Regions from separate parts of the Cupriavidus basilensis genome, predicted to be linked through region 2. Evidence: predicted binding sites of a transcription regulator. Region 2 holds the regulator's gene; the other holds the start of a gene.
What was found. Region 2 encodes HrcA, which represses chaperone genes, less so after heat shock. Its sites were predicted from a motif close to TTAGCACTCNNNNNNNNNGAGTGCTAA; they were not measured.

Region 1 (3,864 bases), 890 kb from region 2:
CACCACCATCCAGACGCTGGTGTTCTCCGCGGTGCTGGGCGGGGCAGGGATGTGGCTGCTGCACGTCTACACCAACGACCTGACCATGTGGCTGACCGTGGCCACCTTCGTTGGCTACGCCGTGGTGTACACCATCCTGCTCAAGCCGGCCACGCCGCAGAACATCGTCATCGGCGGCCTGTCCGGCGCCATGCCGCCGGCGCTTGGCTGGGCGGCGGTTGCGGGCGACCTGCCGGCGGAAGCGTGGTTCCTGGTGCTGATCATCTTCACGTGGACGCCGCCGCACTTCTGGGCCCTGGCCCTGTATCGCCGCGCCGACTACGCCAAGTCCGGCCTGCCGATGCTGCCGGTGACGCATGGCGAGCGCTTCACGCTGCTGCATATCCTGCTGTACACGCTGATCATGATCGCGGCCACGCTGCTGCCTTTCGTGTACGGCATGTGCGGCTATATTTACCTGGCGGCCGCGCTGATCCTGGGGGGCGGGTTCCTGGCCTACTCGTGGAAGATGTATCGCAACTACTCGGACGCGCTGGCGCAACGCACATTCCGCTTCTCGATCCTGTATCTCTCGCTGCTGTTCGCCGCGCTGCTGGTCGATCACTACTTCAAGTTCCTGCCGCAGGCCTGAGCGGTGCGTGCAGGCCCCGCGGGCTTGCGGCATCTTGTCGCGGCCCGCGCGCGTGGCGGCCTCGATCGGCGATACTGAGTGTCATCTGTTAATGTGACCTTGTCGCGTCCAGCCGCCTGCCGGGCGGCGCCGGCTCGCCAACACCACCCGAACTCGCATGCCAAACCACTTCCCCTCCGGCTCCCTCCCCACCTTCGCGGCCTTCCGCCGGTTTTGCCTGCTGGCCCTGTGCGCGCTGCTGCTGGCGGCATGCGGCCAGCAGAAGGCTTCCTTCAAGAACGTCGATATCACCGGCGGCAGTGAGTTCGGCAAGGACTTCGTCCTTACCGACCACAACGGCAAGGTGCGCTCCATTGGCGACTTCAAGGGCAAGGCGGTAGTGATGTTCTTCGGCTATACGCATTGCCCTGACGTGTGCCCGACCACCATGGCCGAGCTCAAGGCGGTGATGGAACAGTTGGGGCCGGATGCCGACAAGGTGCAAGTGTTGTTCGTTACGGTGGATCCGGAGCGCGATACGCAGGCGCTGCTGGCGCAGTATGTGCCGGCCTTCGATTCGCGCTTCCTGGGCATGCGCCCGGCCGACGATGCCGCGCTGCAGAAGGTGGCGAAGGACTTCAAGGTGTTCTACGCCAAGGTGCCGGGCACGTCCCCGAACAACTACACCATGGATCACTCGGCGGGCAGCTATGTGTTCGACCCGAGCGGCAAGCTGCGCCTGTTTATCCGCCACGGCCAGGGGCCGGAGCCGATCGTGCATGACCTCAAGCAACTGCTGTCCTGATGCTGCCCTTAGGCGAGCCGCCGCGGCGAAGCCGGCGGGCAAAATAAAACAGGGCCGGTCGCGAGACCGGCCCTGTTTGACTTCTGGCGCGCTTAAGCCTTAGGCAAAGGCCTGCAGCGCACCCTTCATCTTCTTCATCGCCGCGGTTTCGATCTGGCGGATGCGTTCGGCGGAGACGCCGAATTCGTCAGCCAGTTCGTGCAGCGTGGAGCCGCCCGAGCCGTCGTCGTTGACCTGCAGCCAGCGCGCCTCGATGATGCGGCGGCTACGGTCGTCGAGCTTGGACAGCGCTTCTTCCAGGCCTTGCACCTGCAGGCGGTCGTGGCGCTGCGCCTCGATCACGCGGGTGGGCTCGTTGTGGTTGTCGGCCAGGTAGGCGATGGGCGCGAAGTCTTCTTCGCCATCGTCGATCTGCCCTTCGAGCGCCAGGTCGCCGCCCGACAGGCGGGTTTCCATCTCCATCACTTCTTCCGGCTTGACGTTCAGCTCGCGCGCAACCGCGTCGATCTGTTCCGGCGTGAAGGTATGGGCACCCTGCTTGTGGCTGCGCAGGTTGAAGAACAGCTTGCGCTGGGCCTTGGTGGTAGCCACCTTGACCATGCGCCAGTTCTTCAGCACATATTCGTGGATCTCGGCCTTGATCCAGTGCATGGCATACGACACCAGCCGCACGCCCTGATCCGGGTCGAAGCGCTTCACGGCCTTCATCAGGCCGATATTGCCTTCCTGAATCAGGTCTGCGTGGGGCAGGCCATAGCCGAGGTACTGGCGGGCGATGGACACCACCAGGCGCAGGTGCGACAGCACCATGCGGCGTGCCGCATCGACGGAGTCGTGCTCGCGCAACTCGCGCGCGAGCCGCTGCTCTTCCTCGGGGGTAAGCAGGGGAATACGGTGGACAGCCTGGATATAGCTGTCGATATTTCCCAGCGTTCCGGGAAAGGTCAGCGCAAACGTCCCGGCGCCCTGTGGCACCGCAGGCAGACGGTTGGTCATTTGGGTTTGGTCAGCAGATAGGACTGCGTTCACTCGATAGCTCCTTTCGCATCCGGCGGGTGGGTTGCCCGCGTGTGCGGCCCTTTTCGGGGTTTCGCACTGCATTGCAACACATATTAGCACTCAAGCCGGGGGACTGCTAAGTTGGAGTGCCAACAGGGTTGATAGTTCCTGGTAATCGAATGGTTCTTCTACATAGTATTTTAGTCCGACATCTTGCAGGATGTGACGAAGCCACTATCTCACGCGGGTACGCGAACGATCCGACAAAGATTAGAGGGCCGATGCCCCTGCCGGTTCTCTCGCCTGTTGAGATGCTGTGTTTCTCTAGCAGCTACACTCTTTTCATTTGTCTCAGTGATGCTGAGCGCCAGCATCGACCAAACCGGGGACCATCATGTCTGTTATCGAGCACTTGTTAAAGCCGCACACCCGTGACCTCGGCGACTTTGCCGTAAGCCGTCTGCTGCCCGCCGCGGCAACCCAGACTATCGGCCCATTCATCTTCTTCGACCACATGGGCCCGGTGGCCATGCCGCCCGGAGAAGGCGCCGATGTGCGCCCGCATCCCCACATCGGCCTGGCCACGGTCACCTACCTGTTCGAGGGCGAGATCCTGCACCACGACAGCCTGGGCAGCAAACAGGTCATCAGGCCGGGCGACGTGAACTGGATGACGGCTGGCAAAGGCATTGCGCACTCGGAGCGCTCGCCCCAGTCCGCCCGCGATGCCGGGCCGCGCCTGCACGGCATCCAGACCTGGGTGGCGCTGCCCAAGGAGCACGAGAATGTCGAGCCGTCTTTTCATCACCATCCGGCCGCGACGCTGCCCAAGCTGGAGCGCCCTGGCGTACGCATGACGGTGATTGCGGGCGATGCGTTTGGCGCCGAGGCGCCGGTGAAGGTGTTCAGCCGCACGCTCTACGTGGCCATTGAGCTCGAGGCGGGCGCCAGCCTTGAGATTCCGGCGGAGCACGCCGAGCGCGGCATCTACCCGGTGGACGGCACCATTGCCCTGGACGGCGAAGTATTGCCCGAGCGGCACCTGGCGGTCCTGGTGCCGGGCCAGCCGGTGACGTTGACGGCGCAGGTGGCGTCGCGCGTGATGCTGCTCGGCGGCGACCCGACCGACGGCCATCGCTTTATTTTCTGGAATTTCGTTGCCAGCACCAAGGAAGCGATCGAAGCAGCTTCCCAGCGCTGGGAGGATGACCAGTTCCCGCGCGTGCCGGGCGAGAGCGATCGCATTCCGCTGCCCCAGCGCAAGCGCTAAAGGCGACTGCCTGCCGGGCCACGTTCAGACCGGGCTGGCCCAAGCCACGCGCGTGCCTTGCTGCAGGCAGTCGCGGATGGCGTCGATCTGCGTGGCGATCGGGCCAGGCACTGGCGCCTTGCCGTCCAGCACGAGGCGGATCCAGGCCGCGGTCTGGTCCACGTCACTGCCGGGCGGCAA
Region 2 (3,864 bases):
CCATTCGAGCCGCTCGCGTTCCAGCTGCATCTCGCGCGAGCGGTGCTCGACGGTTTCGCGCTGGCGCACGCACGCGCGCCACGAGCGCCAGGCTTCGGCCACCGCGCCGGCCTGCGCGGTAAGCCCGGCATGGGCATCGAGCAGCAGGCGCTGGGCGTCCGGGCGCAGCAGCAGCTGATGGGCATGCTGGCCGTGGATATCGACCAGGCGGTCGCCAATGTCGCGCAGCTGGCCCAGCGTGGCGGCTGCGCCATTGATGAAAGCCTTGCCGCGCCCGCTGGCGTCGACCGTGCGGCGCAGCAGTACCGTGCCTTCGTCGCCGGTGAGCTCGTGTTCGGCCAGCCAGGCGTCGAGCCCGGCCGGGGTGGAAAAGGTGGCGCTGATGCTGGCCCGGGCGGCGCCTTCGCGGACCACGCCGGCGTCGGCGCGCTCACCCAGCACCAGCGCCAGCGCGTCGATCAGGATCGACTTGCCGGCGCCGGTCTCGCCGGTGAAGACGGTGAAGCCCGGGGAGAAGTCGAGGTCGAGGGTATCGACAATGACGAAATCGCGGATGGACAGGCTGCGCAGCATCGTGGTCGACGGGTCGGGGCTGGGTGATGTCAGGAGGCGGATCTGGGCCGGATCGGTGCGGGCCGGGGCGGATCAGAGCCGGTTGTCTTCGCTTGGGTACTCATGCCAGTGCAGCTTCTTGCGCAGCGTGGCGTAATAGTTGTAGCCGATCGGGTGCAGCAGGTTGACGGTCTTGGCCGAGCGCCGCACCACGATGCGGTCGCCGGGCAAGAGCGAGGTCAGCGACTGCATGTCGAAGTTCACGCTGGCGTCACGCGCCGTGGCGACCTCGATCGACACTTCGGCGTCGTGCGGCAGGACGATCGGGCGGTTGGACAGCGCATGCGGGGCAATCGGCACCAGCACCAGGCCCGACAGGGTCGGGTGCAGGATCGGGCCGCCCGCCGACAGCGCATAGGCGGTCGAGCCGGTCGGCGTGGAGACGATCAGGCCATCGGAGCGCTGGTTGTACATGAAGTGGCCGTCCACCGACACGGCCAGCTCGACCATGCCCGAAATGCCGGAACGGTTGACCACGACGTCGTTGAAGGCCAGCGCGGAGAAGATCACGCCATCGTCGCGCACCACCTGGGACTCCAGCAGCATGCGGGTCTCGGACTCGTAGCGGCCCGCCAGCATGTCGGGCAGCACCGAATGCACGTCCTGCAACGGGATGTCGGTCATAAAGCCAAGGCGCCCGTGGTTCACGCCGATCAGCGGCACCGGGTAGCCGGCCAGCTGGCGCGCCAGGCCCAGCAGGGTGCCGTCGCCGCCGAGCACCACCGCCACATCGGCATGCTTGCCGATCTCGTCTGGCGCCAGTGCCGGATAGTCGGTCAGCCCGGTGGCCAGGGCCGTGTCTCGCTCGAACACCACATCCTGGCCGTTCCTGAGGATACAGGCGGCCAGCTCTTCCAGCGGACCCTCGATGCCGGCTGTGGCGTACCTGCCGATCAAGGCGACGGTGCGAAATGGGGCGCGCGCGGCGCCGGACTTGGGGAGCGAAGACATGCCGGGATTAGACCATACCGCCGTGACCATTGTCAGCAGGAGGGCGCTCGGCAGCGGGCCGGATCGCCGATGAGCCGCCCGAATGGTGAAAACTTGCGTAAAATCAGGAGCATCATGGATGAACGTGCGAAAACGCTTCTCAAAACCCTCATCGAGCGCTATATCGCCGAGGGGCAGCCCGTGGGCTCACGGACCTTGTCGAAGTACTCGGGTCTCGACCTGTCTCCGGCCACCATCCGCAATGTGATGTCCGACCTGGAGGAAATGGGGTTCATTGCCAGCCCGCATACCTCGGCCGGGCGTATCCCCACGCCGCGCGGCTACCGGCTGTTCGTGGACACCATGCTGACCGCCCAGCCGCTGGATGGCGCGCTCAACCTGGCCGAGCTGACCGGCAAGATCCGGGGCCAGCTGCACGGCCAGCAACTCGGGCCGCAGCGGATGATCACGTCGGCGGCGCACACCCTGTCCAACCTGTCGCAGTTCGCCGGCGTGGTGATGACCCCAAGGCGCGCCCAGGCGTTCCGGCAGGTCGAGTTCATGCGGCTTTCGGACAAGCGCATCCTGCTGATCATCGTCACCCCCGAGGGCGACGTGCAGAACCGCATCATCCAGACCGAGCTGCCGTATTCCCCGTCGCAGCTGGTCGAAGCGGCCAATTTCATCAATTCGCACTTTGCCGGCATGAGCTTCGATAATGTGCGCGACCACCTGCGCGGCGAGCTGCAGGCGCTGCGCATGGATATGTCGCAGCTGATGCAGGCCGCGGTGGAGGCGGGAAGCAGTGCCATGGCCGAGGGGGAAGACGACCACGTCTTCATCTCGGGCGAGCGCAAGCTGCTGGAGGTGGAAGACCTGTCCTCCAGCATGGAAAAGCTGCGCCGCCTGTTCGACGTGTTCGAGCACAAGACCGGCCTGCTCAAGCTGCTCGATGTCTCCAGCCATGCCCAGGGCGTGCAGATCTTCATCGGCGGCGAGAGCAAGCTGGTGCCGCTCGAAGACATGGCGGTCATTACCGCGCCCTACGAAGTCGACGGCCAGATCGTCGGCACGCTCGGGGTGATCGGGCCGACCCGCATGGCCTACGAGCGGGTGATCCCGATCGTCGACATCACCGCGCGCTTGTTATCCAGCGCGCTCAGCCAGAACTAGTGTTGGCCCGGCCCGGTCTCACAAACTGCCTGTTCCCCTCATCCTGTAAGCTCGGCGAGACCTGGCGGCCGCGCGCCCTGTGCCCGCGCCGCCCCGCCACACCGGAAATTACATGACGCTCACCCCTGAACCGGCCTACCAGCATGGCCAGGCGCCGCGCACGGCCATCCTGCTGATCAACCTTGGCACCCCGGATGCGCCGACGCCGAAGGCGGTCGGCAGCTACCTCAAGCAGTTCCTGTCCGACCCGCGCGTCGTGGAGATCCCACGTGCGGCGTGGCTGCCGCTGCTTTACGGCATCATCGTGCCGCTGCGCTCGCGCGCCTCGGCGATGAAGTATGAGTCGATCTGGCTGCGGGAGGCGCATATGACCGGTTCCCCGCTGCTGGTGCACACCGAACGCCAGGCTCACGCCTTGCAACTGCTCCTGAACCAGCAGGGCCATGAGGTGACGGTGGCGTGTGCCATGCGGTACGGCAATCCCTCGATCGGCTCGGTGCTGGAAGCGCTGCGCCGCCAGGGGACCGAGCGCATCCTGCTGCTGCCGCTGTATCCGCAATACTCCGGGACCACCACGGCGACGGGCTTCGACGAGGTGTTCCGGGTACTCAAGCAGTGGCGAAACCAGCCGGAGTTGCGGCTGGTCAAGCATTTCCACGACCATCCGGCCTATATTGCCGCCTTGCACCAGCAGGTGGGGGCATACTGGGCGCAGCATGGCACGCCGGAATTCGCGCGGGGCGACAAGCTGATCCTGTCGTTTCACGGCGTGCCGCGCCGCACGCTGGAGCTAGGCGATCCCTATCATTGCGAGTGCCTCAAGACCGGGCGCCTGCTGGGCGAGGCACTGGGCCTGCAGCCCGGGCAGTACCAGGTCACCTTTCAGTCGCGCTTTGGCAAGGCGGAATGGCTGCAGCCCTATACTGCGCCCACCTTGCAGGAGCTCGGCAAGGTCGGCACCGGCCGGGTAGACGTGTTTTGCCCGGGTTTTCCGGCTGATTGCCTGGAGACGCTGGAAGAGATCGCCATGGAAGGGCGCTCCGGGTTCCACGTGGCTGGCGGCAAGGTGTTCCACTACATTCCTTGCCTCAACGATGCGGAAAGCTGGATTGCCGGGCTGGCGGAGATCGGCTTGCAGCACTTGCAGGG

Region 1: a site for HrcA is predicted at 2,528-2,554, ahead of rpoH (RNA polymerase sigma factor RpoH). Genes of this name have one in related genera too.

What each region holds. Positions count from the first base shown of each region.
Region 1 is NZ_CP062803.1:480,964-484,827, forward strand. It holds gene F7R26_RS02145 (heme o synthase) at 1-631, shown strand, start outside; gene F7R26_RS02150 (SCO family protein) at 789-1,415, shown strand; gene rpoH (RNA polymerase sigma factor RpoH) at 1,515-2,411, opposite strand; gene F7R26_RS02160 (pirin family protein) at 2,809-3,684, shown strand; gene ybiB (DNA-binding protein YbiB) at 3,709-3,864, opposite strand, start outside.
Region 2 is NZ_CP062803.1:1,372,589-1,376,452, forward strand. It holds gene recN (DNA repair protein RecN) at 1-573, opposite strand, end outside; gene F7R26_RS06190 (NAD kinase) at 646-1,563, opposite strand; gene hrcA (heat-inducible transcriptional repressor HrcA) at 1,678-2,715, shown strand; gene hemH (ferrochelatase) at 2,828-3,864, shown strand, end outside.